3 regions of the Paenibacillus sp. D51F genome follow, and region 2 is predicted to be linked to each of the others. Evidence: riboswitches for the same ligand, from Rfam matches in the RefSeq annotation. Region 2 holds a riboswitch; each other region holds the start of a gene.
What was found. Region 2 has a riboswitch for cyclic di-AMP ahead of ACLBWT_RS14590 (TrkH family potassium uptake protein). Riboswitches for the same ligand answer to the same signal wherever they lie in the genome.
Positions count from the first base shown of each region.

Region 1: it holds a riboswitch for cyclic di-AMP, as region 2 does, so the genes downstream of both, ACLBWT_RS22940 (G5 domain-containing protein) here and ACLBWT_RS14590 (TrkH family potassium uptake protein) in region 2, are expected to answer to the same signal.
Region 3: it holds a riboswitch for cyclic di-AMP, as region 2 does, so the genes downstream of both, ACLBWT_RS20825 (C40 family peptidase) here and ACLBWT_RS14590 (TrkH family potassium uptake protein) in region 2, are expected to answer to the same signal.

Region 1 covers NZ_JBKFAO010000023.1:17,416-22,488, forward strand. Annotated here, with positions in the region: gene rsmA (16S rRNA (adenine(1518)-N(6)/adenine(1519)-N(6))-dimethyltransferase RsmA) at 1-487, opposite strand, end outside; gene rnmV (ribonuclease M5) at 468-1,031, opposite strand; gene ACLBWT_RS22940 (G5 domain-containing protein) at 1,248-2,399, opposite strand; cyclic di-AMP (ydaO/yuaA leader) riboswitch at 2,641-2,864, opposite strand; gene ACLBWT_RS22945 (TatD family hydrolase) at 3,046-3,819, opposite strand; gene ACLBWT_RS22950 (HD domain-containing protein) at 3,844-5,073, opposite strand, start outside.
Region 2 covers NZ_JBKFAO010000007.1:175,543-180,615, reverse strand. Annotated here, with positions in the region: gene ACLBWT_RS14595 (CPBP family intramembrane glutamic endopeptidase) at 568-2,208, opposite strand; cyclic di-AMP (ydaO/yuaA leader) riboswitch at 2,446-2,612, shown strand; gene ACLBWT_RS14590 (TrkH family potassium uptake protein) at 2,732-4,084, shown strand; gene ACLBWT_RS14585 (potassium channel family protein) at 4,106-4,783, shown strand; gene ACLBWT_RS14580 (LysR family transcriptional regulator) at 4,875-5,073, opposite strand, start outside.
Region 3 covers NZ_JBKFAO010000016.1:26,314-31,386, forward strand. Annotated here, with positions in the region: gene ACLBWT_RS20810 (M1 family metallopeptidase) at 1-1,036, shown strand, start outside; gene ACLBWT_RS20815 (hypothetical protein) at 1,064-1,894, shown strand; gene ACLBWT_RS20820 (hypothetical protein) at 2,238-2,477, shown strand; cyclic di-AMP (ydaO/yuaA leader) riboswitch at 2,816-2,979, shown strand; gene ACLBWT_RS20825 (C40 family peptidase) at 2,985-3,488, shown strand; gene ACLBWT_RS20830 (M15 family metallopeptidase) at 3,888-4,400, shown strand; gene ACLBWT_RS20835 (alkaline phosphatase) at 4,554-5,073, shown strand, end outside.

The DNA of each region.
Region 1 (5,073 bases), on a different contig from region 2:
TGGCCGCCATCCGCTCGGCGACTTCCTTCTGGATCATCACCACGATGTTCTCCAGCGGCAGCCGCTCCTCCAGAAGCTTCATCAGGATCGGAGTCGTCACGTAATAAGGCAGATTGGCCACGACGCTGACGCCGCTCACCTCGCCGAACTGCTCCTTGAACAGCGCCTGCAGGTCGATCTCCAGCACGTCGCCGTGAACGATACGCACATTCTCGTCGGCTTCCAGCACTTCCTGAAGAATCGGGATCAGCCGCCGGTCGATCTCGACCGCTGCCACCTTGCCTGCTTCCCTTGCCAGCTGCTGGGTCAACGCGCCGATGCCGGGACCGATCTCCAGCGCCCCTTTGGTGGGGTCCAGTCCGGCCGCGGTTACGATCTTGTTCAGAATATTGGGGTCGATCAGGAAGTTCTGCCCCAGGCTCTTCTTGAAGGAGAAACCATGCCTCTCGATGATTTCCTTCGTTCTTCTAGGTGTCGCTACGTCCATGGGCGATCTCCTCCTCCATCTGCCGCAAGGCTTGTCCGAATTCTTCCTTCGTGATCTGAAAGCTGGCGCAGCGCTTCAGGAACTGCTTGCCGTTGCAATAGCCGATGCCCAGCCGGTTGCCCATGAGCAAGCGCCGCCGGGCCGCATCGCTATGCACCAGCAGACCCGCTTCCAGCAGATCGCTGTTTGAGATTTCCGCCTTCTCTGGATCTCCCTCCGTCCGAACGGACGCCAGAGCCCTCCTGACCGCTTCGGGAGAAGCGTTCTCCACTCCGATGTCGCCTTTGTACAAGGCGTCCTCCTGCGGCAGAAAAGCATGCTTGCAGCCAGGCACCCGCTGCGAGACGATTTTGCGTATCCTCTCTCCTGCATGGTCGGGGTCGGTGAAGATGATGACTCCCCGACGCTGCATGGCGAGCTCGATCCGGCGCAGCACTTCCTCGCCGATCGCCGAGCCGTTCGTTTCGATCGTGTCGGCTTCCACGGCGCGCCGAATCGCTGCCGTGTCGTCCTTGCCCTCCACGACGATAATTTCTTTGATCAAGGCCTTGTCTCCTTTAATTCAATACGCGTTTGAGGGGTATAAAAAGAAAAAGAGGCTTGAGCCTCTCGAATGACAGCCAGGCCCGAATCCGGACTGCGGCCGGAAAAGGACAGCAGTGGTCCTAGCATGGGCCAAAAAAGCCCTCTCTACTCTCCTCATGCCCGGTAAACGTCCAAAACGGGACCGCCTCGTAGAGGCGGACCCGTATCGCTTGAATCAGCTCAGCTTCGGCTTGGTTGGACCCAGCACGTATACGGTGTATCCGCGCTTCTTGCCGAACTGCCTCGCGTAAGATTCACTCTCGTAGAACACGTCGATCTTCTTGCCGTTGATCGCGCTCCCCGTATCTTCTGCACGACGGAAGCCGATTCCTTCTATATATACCCACCATCCCAACGGGATGACATCCGGGTCGACTGCAATGGTACGGCCTTCCGATACTTTTGCTCCGGAAGCAGTGATGCCGTAGCCGGCATCGCCTTTGGATTTGCCCGTAGAGGCCAAGCCGGCGGTATAAGCCGTCAGAGTTACGTTGTTCAGCACTTTCTTGGCTTTGAGCGATAGGCCCGATTTGGTGACGGATTGCGATGCCGAAGACGCCGCGCTGAGAGCGACTGCTTTAGGCTTCGGCTTTTCCTTGGTGCCGACCGCAACGATCTTGTTCACGGCAGGCTGTTCCATCGATTTGGCGAGCAGCGTCATGGATACCATCTTGCCATCCTGGTATACCTTTTCGAAGGTTTTGACCAATTGGCCATTCTGGCCGGCCTTCACCATTTTTAGCTGCCCCTTTTCCAAGGTAGCATCCTCTTTGCGGATGACGGTGAAAGGAATATCGTGCTTTGTCGTGGTCGTATGCTTGTCGATTCGCAGCACCCGAATCGTCATGTTCGGTTTCAGCTGCGAGGAGGTGTCAGGGAAAATTTTGTCTTGCTCGCGAATCGGAATATTGGACTCTCCGATCGCGGCCTTCACGGTTTTTTCGGTCGTGTACACCGTCGTAGTCTTTCCGTCAGCCATAATCGTCACCGGCACAGCCTGATCGACAATGATCCGGTCCCCATCCTTGAGCGCCGCGCTCAGCGGAACTGAAATCTGGTCGTGCGGTCCGACAGTTATAGCTTGTTCATCCAGTAGGTGCTGCAGGACATCCTGCTTCGTGCTCAGGATCGTTTCCTGTCCGTTCAACACTACGGAGACGTTCTTCTCAGACGTTCCGTGCAACAACACCAAAAACATGAAAGTCATCGCGATTGAGATAATTAAGCTCAGTAGGATCAAACGCAGGTTTTCATGCTTCCATCGCCATTGGAAAGACTTGCTGGATGATCGTTGTACATGGGTGTCCTTAAAGGGAATTGCGCCCACTTCTTCGGTCCTCCTTACATAGCCCCGCCGCCTCGTGTTACGCATGACTATTTAAGACGCGACTATTAGGTTTTGTACGTGCCGAGCAGCACGCCTATCAACCTCTTGCTTCACCTCCACGGTTAACCCTATGTCGACGGTTTACGCAATATTCAAACAAAAAGAAGCCGTCGACAGAGGATCTGTATCGTGGCTTCCCGGGTTGGTCACGCTGAACACATGGAAAGTGGAGCACGAGGTTGATCTCTCTTATATGCGCTTACGAGGTTAGCTGACGGGTTCGGACAAGAGAGCTGCCCTATTCGCCTACTTGGCCTGCTCAAGGCCTTTTGGCAAAATTCACCCCTGGAAAAGGTCAGTTCGTCCATCCAGTCCGCTCCGGAATATCATGTCATCCGGGACTGCATGGAATCGCTGCTTGGTTCCCCCGCTCTCCCTTGTGGGGAGATTAAGCGAATGAATACAAAACTGCATCACTCAAAGCTCTGAGTTGAATCATACAGTTTTGGTCAACCGATTGTAAAGAAGAGATAAAAGACTCTTTCAGCCAAATTAGAGGAAAATCCGGCCGTTTTTGGCGGTTTGGTGGAGCGAAAATATAATTTTTCTCAACCAAGCACCTTTTTACAAGCTTTTTCGCCCGATTTTAAGAAAGCTGGAAACATTTTCTTGCATTTGCGGATGTGATGGAAACGATCTCATTCACATTTTTACCTTTTATTTCCGCCGCTGTCTCGGCAACCAATGCCACGAATGCGGACTCATTCCGCTTCCCTCGATGAGGATGAGGAGCCAGATATGGGGAGTCCGTTTCGATCAGCAGACGGTCCAGTGGAACCTGCGCAAGAACTTCTTTCGGCACCCTGGCATTCTTGAATGTCACCGGCCCGCCGAACGAAATATAGAAGTTCATGTCCAGACACTGCTTGGCGGTCTCCCAGCTGCCGGAGAAGCAGTGCATGATGCCTCCGACCTCAGCCGCCTTCTCTTCCCGAAGAATGCGGACGACATCCTCATGGGCATCGCGGTTATGAATGACGATCGGCTTGCCCGTACGCTTCGCGATGCGGATCTGCTCCCGGAATACTTGCTGCTGAACATCCTTGGGAGCGGTATCCCAATAATAGTCCAGTCCGATTTCCCCGATAGCGACGACCTTTGGATGCGCCATCAGCGCCTCCACCCGTTCGAGGTCCCCTTCCCTCACATCGGCGCTGTCCGTCGGATGCCACCCGACAATGGCGTAGATGAACGGATATTTTTCGGCAAGTTCCAGCGTCGTCGGAATCGTCTCGCGGTTGAATCCGACATTGAACATCAGCTCCACGCCTGCGTTGCGGGCGCGCTGGATTACTTCCTCGCGGTCATTGTCGAATTTGGGGGAGTCCAGATGCGTATGCGTGTCAATCAATCCTGCCATTTTTCGACTCCTTTCGAATACGGCCTACAGGCCAAGTCTTTCCCGAATTTCCGGTTCCATGCGATAGCTGAGCAGCGAAGCCGCTTCGGCATCGTAGAAGAGCCGGTATTGGCCGCGGTGCATGCCCGTTATCGACCTCACTACATCGGACTGCGCGGATATTTCCGTCAGCTGCATGGAGCTGTCAAGAAGCAGGATCGGAGGCTTGCCCCGGTTTCCTTCCTCCTGCTTGTCCATTCCCGAACGATACACATGATAGGGAAGATCATAAGGGAAATCAATCTCCAGCTCGTAATCGCGGTCCATTCCAGCGGCGGCCAGCCGTTCGCAGAAAAACTGGGCGTCTGATTCATGTTCGCGGTCGAAGGTTATATACTTGTACAATTTGCGATTAAGGAATCGGGTGCATAATGATGCCAGCAACTTATCCTCCTCTTCGGTCCAAGCGGCAAAAGCCGTTTGGACAAGCGATTCGTCCAGCTTCAAATAAGAAACCACATCCAGCTCCTGGTTGAACAGCCGCTTGATCGGCTCGGGATTCCAGGAGAAGGAATAGCCCGAACGGCACAGCTCCTGGGCCCTCAGAAGAATTTTCCTCAGTACGATCTCCGAGCTGCGTGTAACCGGATGGAAATATACCTGCCAATACATCTGATATCGGCTCATCAGATAATCCTCGACCGCATGCATGCCGCTGTCCTTGACGACAATCCTGCCTTGGTGGGGGCGCAGCACGCGGAGAATCCGGTCCAGATCGAACGTACCGTAATTGACCCCGGTAAAGTAGGCATCCCGCAGCAGGTAATCCATGCGGTCCGCATCCATTTGGCTCGACACCAAATTAATGACGATCGGCTTCTCGTAGGTTTTCCGGATAACTGAGGCTACTTTGCCAGGAAATCCAGGCTCGACGGAACGCAGGAGCCGGTTCACTTCCGTATCTCCTTCTATAATAGAGCAGCTCCATTCCTCATGGTCGAATTCCATGATTTCTTCAATGGAATGGGAGAACGGCCCATGCCCGAGATCATGAAGCAAAGCCGCGCAGAGGCTAAGAAGCTTCTCTTCCCTGGGCCAGTCGGGGTATTCGCTGCGTTCGAACTGCGAGATGATGCGGCGCGTCAGCTCATAGACGCCGAGCGAATGGCTGAATCGGCTGTGCTCCGCGCCATGGAAGGTGAGAAACGTGGTGCCAAGCTGGCGGATTCTTCTCAGCCTTTGAAATTCCGGCGTATCGATCAGGTCCCAAATCAG
Region 2 (5,073 bases):
TCTTTACCATGCGGGATCGTGAAGCGGGCCTGGATCCAAGCCAAAACTGCTGCCCTTTTCGGCTTGGCGCAGGGGGTAGCAAGGCTCGAAACGAGCCTTGCAGGGTGTCCTTGCGGCTACGCGCAGGGGTGCAAGGCTCGAAACGAGCCTTGCAGGTCACCTCGCGGCTTCGCGGAAGGGTGCAAGGCTCGAAACGAGCCTTACAGGGTGCCCTTGCGGCTTGGCGCAGGGGGTGCAAGGCTCGAAACGAGCCTTACAGGTCACCTCGCGGCTTGCCGCAGGGGGTGCAAGGCTCGAAACGAGCCTTGCAGGGTGCCCTTGCGGCTTCGCGTAGGGATGCAAGGCTCGAAACGAGCCTTACAGGGTGCCCTTGCGGCTTCGCGTAGGGATGCAAGGCTCGAAACGAGCCTTACAGGGTGCCCCTCGCGGCTTCGCGGAGAGGATGCGCAAGGCTCGAATCGAGCCTTGCAGGTGGCCTCGCGGCTACGCGTAGGAGAAGGGGCTGCCCCAAAGCCATCGGCTTTAGGGACAGCCCCTTTGAGTTCCAGCGTGATAGGGAGCGCAATCTCAGCCCGGCGCCAGCGGAATGCTGCTGCTCCGCCGCGAGCCGTACCATTTCATCGCCCAGGCGACGCCGGCAGGCGCGACGATGTAGACGACGCCCGCAAGGATATTGCCGCCTCCTCCGATGAGGAAGAGCGAGATCGACATCAGCACGGAGTCCATGATGGCATGGGCGAATACCGCCGTGAAAAATCCGAACCGAAGGAAGATGTATCCGAACAGAAGGCCGAGAATCGTCAGCTCGATCAGCCTCGTCGTAGACGGGTAGATCGGATAGGTCACATGTCCGAGCGCCCAGATGATCGTAGGGATGAGGCAGGCGACGAACGGGTTTTTCAGCCACTTCATCAGCAGGCCGATGCCGAACAGGCGATAGACGGCTTCCTCCTGGATGGCTGCGCACCACGCCAGCAGCGGCATCAGCAGCGGAGCGGCGAGGTTGTAGGGCGACTGGGTTACGTCGCTTGTCGACCAAGCTCCGGTAAATGCCGACAGGCCGATCAAGATAACGGTCTGCAGGCCGAGAAGGATGAAGCCGAGCACATAGGCAAGCTTCATGCTGCTCCAAGCGGTCTCTCCGAAGCGGGACTCGCGGGAGGTCAGCCACAGCCGCCTGCCCTGCGCGCGCCATAGCCCATCCCCGGCGACGAGGGAGAAGTAGGCGGACAGAGCGAGCAGGAAGGTGAGGCCCATCGTGATGACGAGCTGGACCAGGACGACGGTCTCGGCGTTGGGCCGCGCTCCATACATGGCCCGGAGGCCGTCGAGCATGTTCAGGTTGTTGATGGCATAGAAGCCGAGAAACACGAGGCTGATCGCCCAGCCGCGGCGGAAGGAGCTGTACTTCCTCATGACGATCGAATAGATGACGGCGAGAACGAACAGGATTCCGCTCGGCAGCAGATTGCCCAGCAGCGACAGGCTGGAGGCGATCCGATCCTGATCCGCCGTGTAGGCGAGGTAATCCTTGGGCACTTCATAGCGCGGCATGAACTCCGCCAGGACGGTCTTGCCGCCAGGCTCAGCTGCGGCGGCGGAAGGAGGAGCCGCCTCTATGGTGAGGCGGGCTTGGCCGATCCCTCCTCCTTGCACGGCATACACCGTCTTGTAGCCCGCCGATTCACCGATCCTCTCCAGCTTGCCGTAGCCGAGCTCGGCGGCTTGCTTGGCGGCAAGCCGGTCAAGCTGTTCCGCGCTGGGGGCAAGGACGTCCGCGGATTCTCCGGCAGAGGGCGTGAACACCTGCTTCCAGCCGATCACCCGGCCGCTGGACATGCCGACCTCGACGAACATCTGCCCTTCGGGCAGGGAGAGAGACACCTGCCATGTATCGGCCGGAACGATCTTGCCGGGTCCTTCCTCGAATTTTTTGGACAGCTTTTCTTTGCTCAGATAACCGGTTATGTCCCGGTCGGATTGGTGGACCGTATGAGCGGCGAGAGGCTCGGAGCCGGTCAGCTGCCGGGCGAAAGCCATCGCTGCCTGCTGCGCCTCGCCCTTGGGAACAGGCTTGTCGGAAGCTTCCTCTCCCGACAGCCCTCCCGCGAAGGAAGGGATGATCTGCAAAATCAGGAAGATGGCGGCTCCAATGATTCCCGTCCAGAAATACTTACGATAGCTTTTCTCCAACTCGGAGCTGTTCATGATTGTCCTCCTGACGATGCCTGACTGCAGGGCAAGCTTTTATAACCTTACCACAGCGGCTTTCAAATTATCCACGCCGCGGCAGGGAGAGATCGAGATTTCGCGCAAAAGAAAGAGCAAGGGCAGGATTACGCCTTGCTGGACTTGTCCCAGCACTATTTTCCGTCCCATATCGCTCCGCAAGCTTGGATTGGGACATTGGTAACCTGTCCTCTATCCTATATAATCAAATCCGACCATATAGAACAGCCGAATTTCCAAAGAATACGGGGGAACCATATAGCTGCCTGGCGCAGCTTGGGGTGAATTCCGTTCCGGCGCAGGCGGCTGCCTGCCGGGAGCGGATAGGGCAGCCGTCATGCCCGAATCCGACAGCTAACCTCGGAGGCTGCTTGACCGGACTCGCAGGGCGCACAGGCACTTGGGTTTCCAGTGCTTTTTTTTGTGCTTCCGAAGCGACAGGCTTACGATGCCAGGACTTCGCGATCGGCAGGGATATGGAGACAAAAGGAGAGTCGCCGGCATGCAATCATGGTCTTCAGTATTCAAGCAAGCTTTCAAATTGTCGCCGCCGCGCATTCTCGTCGCCGGATTCGCCGTCATGATCGGCATCGGCTCGCTGCTGCTGATGCAGCCGTTCGCAACGGCCGGCGGAGAGGGCACGAGGTGGATCGACGCCCTGTTCACCGCTACTTCGGCGGCTTGCGTCACAGGCCTCGTCGTCGTGGATACCGGCACCCACTATTCGATTGCAGGCCAGATCATCATTCTTCTGCTTATTCAGATCGGAGGGCTCGGCTTCATGACGATGGCGACGCTGTTCGCCCTCGTGCTGCGCAAGCGCATCTCGCTCAAGGACCGGCTGCTGCTGCAGGAAGCGATGAACCAGAGCTCCATAGAGGGAATCGTCCGGCTTATCCGCAAAGTTCTGCTGTATTCCCTCGTCATCGAAGCGGCGGGAGCGCTGCTGTACGCGGTCCGCTTCGCATCGGACATGCCGATCGGCCGCGCCGTTTACTTCGGCATCTTCCACGGCGTATCCATGTTCAACAACTCCGGCTTCGACATCTTCGGCGATTATCGGAGCCTCACCGGCTATGTGTCGGATCCGCTCGTCAATATCGTGACGATGGTGCTGATCGTTACAGGAGGCCTCGGCTTCATCGTGTTGTCCGATCTGATGGAATGGAGGAACAACCGCAGGTTCTCCCTCCATTCCAAAGTGGTCTTGCTGGCCACGGGCAGCCTGATCGTCATCGGAGCGGTCGTCATCTTCATCTTCGAATATTCCAACGCCAAAACGATGGAGCCGCTCGGCTTCGGAGGCAAGGTGCTCGCAGCCTTCTTCCAATCCGTCACGACGCGCACGGCGGGAGCCAACTCGCTCGATATCGGCGCGATGCGCCAGGCGAGCTTGTTCTTCATGATCATCCTCATGTTCATCGGGGCATCGCCGGGCTCGACGGGCGGCGGCATCAAGACGACGACGTTCATGACGCTCGTCGCCGCGATGGGCGCTATGATCCGCGGCAGGGAGGACATCGTCCTCTTCCGCTACCGGCTGGGCAAGGAGCGCATCATGAAGGCTTTGACGATCACGATGCTGTCGCTTGCGCTCGTGCTCGTCGTGACGATGGTGCTCTGCACCGTCGAGGACCGCGATTTCCTGCGGATCCTGTTCGAGACGGTATCGGCATTCGGCACCGTCGGGCTCAGCACGGGAATCACGACCAGCCTGAAGGATGTCAGCAAGCTGCTGCTCAGCCTGACGATGTTCGCCGGCCGGCTCGGTCCGCTGACGATGGCATACGCGCTGAGACCGAAGCAAGGCAAGGAATTATATAAAAATCCAGAAGGCAAGATTATCATCGGATAGGAAAGGAAATAAAGAGACACAATGGGAAAGAGTTCAAAAGGAGAGCAATACTGCGTCATCGGGCTGGGCCGATTCGGCTCCAGCCTGGGCAAGGAGCTCATGCAGCTCGGCTATGAGGTGCTCGGCATCGACCGCAGCGAGGAGCTGGTGGACGATATGAGCGCCGTGCTCACCCATACGCTATGCGCCGACGCGACGGACGAGGATGCGCTGCGCGCGATCGGCATCCGCAACTTCGACTGCTGCATCGTGGCCATCGGGGGAGACATCCAGTCGAGCATTATGGCGGCGATACTGGTCAAGGATTCCGGAGTCGGCAAGGTCGTCGTGAAGGCGGTATCGGAGCTGCACGGCCGGGTGCTGGACAAGCTTGGCGTCGACAGGGTCATCTATCCGGAGCGGGATATGGGAATCAGGGTCGCCCATCAGCTCGTATCGCCCAATCTGCTCGACTATATCGAGCTGTCGTCCGAATACGCCGTCGCGGAGCTGGCTGTTCCGGGCTGCCTCAACGGCAAGGCGCTGTCCGAGATCGACACACGCAAGCGCTACGGCTGCAGCATCGTAGCGATCAACAAGCCCAAGGGCATCATCATCGCTCCCCAGGCGAATTCCATTCTGGAAGAAAAGGATGTCATGGTCGTCATCGGAACGAACGAGGGCATCGAGCAGTTTGAAAACGCGGTGAGCCGCAGCTGACGACCGCCGTGGAGGGAAATAAGCGGCCTGCCGGGCAGGAGCGGTCCGCTCCAGGCCAGGCATACGCATAGAAAGAAAGGCAGGAGGCGCGTCAGTCGACGCGGACTCCTGCCTGTTTGGTTTCAGCGGCCCTCTGCTGCATGGCCTTCAAACTTGCCACCGGCGAAGCCGAGCGGCGGAAGTAGTTCGCGGCCGCTTCGCGGATCCAGTCTCTGACCGCAGGCTCCAGCCGGGCCGGGTCGCCATGGATGAGCGAGGTGGTCCGCTTGGCCTGCTCCAGCTCCAGCACC
Region 3 (5,073 bases), on a different contig from region 2:
AGTCCGCATCAAGCTCTATCTCGATCCGCTGCACAAGGAGCAGAAAGAGCGCTACATGCACGCAGCCAAGTCGGCCCTGGCCAAATACGCCCAGTGGTACGGCAGCTACCCGTACAGCACTCTCTCCATCGTCGTCCCTCCCAAAGGGGCCAATGGCGCCGGCGGCATGGAATATCCGACGCTCGTGACCGCATTCGCCGCCGAGACGGACAATCCCGGCTACAGTCTGGAGCGGACGGTCGTGCATGAGATCGGCCATCAGTACTGGTACGGAATGGTCGCCTCCAACGAGTTCGAGGAAGCCTGGCTGGACGAAGGCTTCACCTCCTACTCCGAGGACAAGGTCATGGAGAGCGAATACGGAGTGGAGCCCCGCACGGCGCTGGAGGCGAGCTACGTTACCGATCCCGCCCCGCTCAAGCTGCTTTCCTGGTCGTTCGGCTCGCACAGCCGGTATGCGGACAATGTCTACAGCCGCGCCAAGCTGGTGCTGACCGGCATCGAGAACCGGGTCGGCATGAACATCATGAACAAGATCATGCGGACCTATTTCAACCAATATAAATTCAAGCATCCGACCACGGCGGACTTCAAGAAAGTCGTCGAGCAGGTCAGCAAGCAGAATTGGGACGACTACTTCAGCCAGTTCGTGTACGGAGGCGAGATGGCCGACTATTCGGTCGCCTCCATCCGGGTCTCGAAGGCGGCGGACTCCGGCGCCTCCAAAATGTACGAGTCCGACGTGCTCGTCAAGCGCGGCGGCGGCGTCTACGGCCCGGTCCCGGTCACCTTCAAGTTCGCCGACGGCTCTACGGCCTCACGCACCTGGGACGGGGTTGAATCGGATATGCTCTACAAGCTGACCGCCCCCTCCCCGCTGCTCTGGGCCGCGGTCGATCCGGACCGCACCAACGTGCTGGACAACCGGCAGATGAACAACTTCCTGAAAGCCGAGGCTCCCCGCAAGCAGGAGGTCCGGATCAGCCTCGGCATCGTGAAGGCGCTGGAATGGATTGCGGGAGCGTTCGCCTGGTAGCGGCCCGAAGAGAGGAGAGTCTCAAACGTGTCTACTTATCTCAAGCAAGGGTGGCGCCTGACCATCAAGCATCTGCCGGTGGCCGTCGCCCTGTTCCTGTACCGGTTGTTGTGGGGATTTTTCCTCTACCGCTATGTCGACTCCATTATCGGACCGCTGCTTCGGCGGTATCCCGGAGCGAACGAGCCTTCGCAAGGGGCGGATGCCCTGTTCTGGGCGGAAGCCCAGTTCCGGCTGATGAAGACCGATCTCGCCCAGCCGGTCCTGTGGACGCTGGCCGCCCTGCTGCTCTCCCGCATGATCGTCACGCCGCTCATCAATGCCGGCCTGTTCTATTCCATCCACCATACCGCGGCGGGACATGAAGGCGGCACGCTATTCCTGCAGGGCATGCGCAAGGCATGGAAGCCGGTCCTGCTTCTCTACTGGGCGGAGACGCTTCTTGCCGTCGCTCCTCTCTGGTGGCTCGGCTCCCGGGCATGGGATGTGGTCAAGAACGGATCCTCCCTGCAGGAAATCGCCGTCAGCATTTTGCCTTGGGCGGCAGCGTGGCTGCTGTGGATCGGGGTTCTGCATCTGCTCAGCCTCTCTCTCCAGCTCGGAGCGGTATCCAGGCTCAAAGTCTCGGCGTCCCTATCGGCCGCCTGCAGACGGCTGCTCCCGATGGCCGGCCTCAGCCTGACCCTGCTCCTCTTCTCCGGCGTCATCGGTGCCGGCTTCAGCGCCGCAGCGATGGCATGGGCCGGATTGGCCGCCCTCGTCATCCAGCAAGCCTATCATCTCGTCCGCACGCTGCTTGACTTGTGGCTGCTGACATCACAGTACGCTTGCTGGGAGGATTCGCGTCACATTAGTTGACAAAGCAATAATTCCATCGTACAATTGTGAAAATTCTCTGACAATTACGACTTGTTTTCAAAGAGCGTCTGCCGGTTTAATACCTTCTCAGGCAATCGGGCACCCTATGCTTCCGCTCGACTCACGCATATCGGTTCCTATCCCAGAGCCGGCAGATGGGTTCCCGCTCCCCATCCGCTGCCCGCTATCGGATCGGAAGAACAGATGCAAGCAAGCAATGAAAACAACGATGGGCATGCTGTAAGCGAAGTTTCCGCACACAATCGCCGGCTCTCTCGGGGCCGCCCCATACATCGAACAGCAGAATAGAGAAAATAACCAAACCAGAGAGGAAAATCGAACGATGACCGAACAAATTCAAGCTTATTATGAAGAGCTCCACCAATCCACCGCCGAGCTGCTTTTCCGTTTTGAGCATTACGACCTGAATCCCAACACAGGCAAGGCCCTTGAGGCGATCAGCAGCGAGCACGCCCTGCTCAGCCCGGATACCGGCAGCCTGCAGGAGGAAGCCCTGATGAAGCTGGTCGGAATGAGATCCCGGCTGCTTACCCTGATGGAAGACGTCCTTTATACGGTTTGATCCGGTTGCGGAATCATTCAAGCCCCGCCTTCTCCTGGAGAAGACGGGGCTTTTTGTAGTCGCATCCCCTTCTAAGAAAAGACAAAGAAGACTGGCGGCAGCGCCAGTCTTCTCAGTCTTCTGCGTCCGATCGGCGGCCGTCAGGAAAGGCAATATGGAGCGATTGCCATACCGGTTGCATAAATAGGGAAGAGTCGCCATTTTGTCTGTTCAAGGGAGGTCAGCTCCCATATAATCCGGATGTAAACGCCGTCTTCTTCTCGTTGAAACATGAGAATTATTAGAAAATGTCGTTTTGGGAAGGAGAAGGGGCGAAAAGCAAGAATATGTTTTCCAGTATCATCAAAATGCCGAATTCCGTTGAACATGGAAACGGGGGAACCACTTTCAGGGTGAATTGATTTTGGGCGTCCGTCAGCTATTGTCACGCATGCCGCAGGAATCATAGGGAACCTTCAACCGAACCCCACAGCTAACCTCGTAGGCTCTGGAAGGAGCTACTCAAGCTTGAAGAAGAAAGCAGCAAGCCTCATCCTCGGAATCTCTCTGTTGTTCACTGCAGGCGCAGGCAGCGCAGCGGCTGATTCCAAAATGGACGGTGTCATCAGCGATCTCGTCGGAACGCCGTACAAAACGGCCGGAACGACGACGAACGGGTTCGATTGCTCCGGATTCACGTCCTATGTATTCAAGCAATTCAAGATCTCCCTGCCGCATTCCTCCTCTTCCCAAGCAGGCTTGGGCAAGAAAGTCGCGAAGGCTGATCTCAAGGCGGGCGACCTCGTGTTCTTCAATACGAGCGGCCGCGGCGTCTCGCATGTCGGAATCTATGTCGGGGACGGCAAGTTCGCCCATTCCTCGTCGAGCAAAGGCGTCATGATCAGCAGCCTGAGCGATTCCTACTACACGAAGCGTTACGTGTCCGCACGCCGGATCATGGACGACACCAAGTACGAGAAATACGCCGACGATCCAGCCGATACGGTTGACGGCAGTCCCGATGTGGACTAGCCTGTCCTGAATCCGGATCCCCTTGCGCAAACCGCAGCAGCCAGCCCTTCGGGGCGGCGGCCAGCGGTTTGTTTGCTTTTGCGCATGCTCGGCGCCCGGCTGCCGGCGTCAGCATTTTCCAGCTCGTTTTCTATCCTTACCCCATCCGCTCCAACTGGAAACAGATCCCAAGCCGATCAGCCGTTTCCTGAAGCTTTTTGCCCTTCCCGCTCGTATAAGCTTGAACAAAGCGAACGTGCAAAGGAGACCTTCATGCAGCAAAGCCCCATGACGGGCGGACAAAAGGGCCGCAGCCCCAAGTCCGCAGGCCGGACTCAGACCCGGCGCAGAAGCGGCCTCGGCTGCCTGCTGCTTGCGGCGGGACTCGTACTTGCGGCGGCTGCCCTCTTCAAGCTGGAGATGCCGCGCCTGTTCGACCGGTTCGTCCCTCCGGGACTATACCGGGAGGTGCCTCCCGTTACGCAGCTGCATCCGGTGCTGGACGGGAAAAAGGACGAGCTTATCTCGCGGGCCGCCGCAAAAGGCATCAAAGTCGTCATCACGGACGGCTTCCGCAGCTCGGCGGAGCAGGATGTCCTCTACAGCAAAGGCCGGGATGGCGGCGGCTCCATCGTGACCCATGCCCGCGGCGGAGAATCCTACCACAACTACGGTCTGGCGATCGACTTCGCTCTCAAGGACCGGACAGGCGACATCATCTGGGATATGGAATACGACGGGAACAAGAACGGCAAGGCCGACTGGCTGGAGGTCGTCGCGATCGCCAAGAGTCTCGGCTTCACATGGGGCGGCGACTGGCCCAAGTTCCCGGACAATCCCCATCTGCAAATGGACTTCGGCTATTCGATCTGGGAGCTGAAAAACGGCAATCGCCCTCCGGAGGACGGAACAGCTGCCGAGGAGAAGAAATAGCCGTCGAATGCATGCATGAATGAAAACGCCTTGCGGCTTCGCAGGCGTTTTCTTGATTTACCAACTATTCACAAATCGTTAGCACCTGCTTAATCATTCTCTCTTACGCTGTGAAAGTGCATTCATTTCTAGTAGCGGAGGGGTTTTGGGGAGATGAAGAAAGCAAAAGCAGGTAAAATGCTTCTCGGGGCGGCGCTTGCGAGCGCCATGGCAGCAGGAGGAATCGGAATGGCCGAGCTGACTTCGGCTCCTGCGGCGGCAGCCGAAGCGGCCGCGACGGCCAAAGCGGCGCCGTCCATTTATGTAGCTCCAATCCATAATGCCAAGTTTCTGGCGGGCGGCAAATTCGATTTCCGCGTGGAATTGAACGACTGGACAGGCGATGCCTCGGCCGTCAGCATCCAGATCAACGGCAAAAGCGCGGAAGCATTTTTCGGCAAAAGCTTCGAAAAAACCAGCACCGCCTCAAGCTCCTCCTTCATGATCCGCGGCGTATCGCTGGACAAGCCGGGCTCCTACACCGTGAAGGTGACGGCCGGCTCCTTGTCCCGCACGGTCTCCTATCAAGCGGTGACCACCTCCGCAGCCGGCAAGAAGGCGAAGAACATCATCCTCTTCGTCGGGGACGGCATGTCGCAGCCTAGCATCACGATCGCCCGCGCGATGTCCAAGG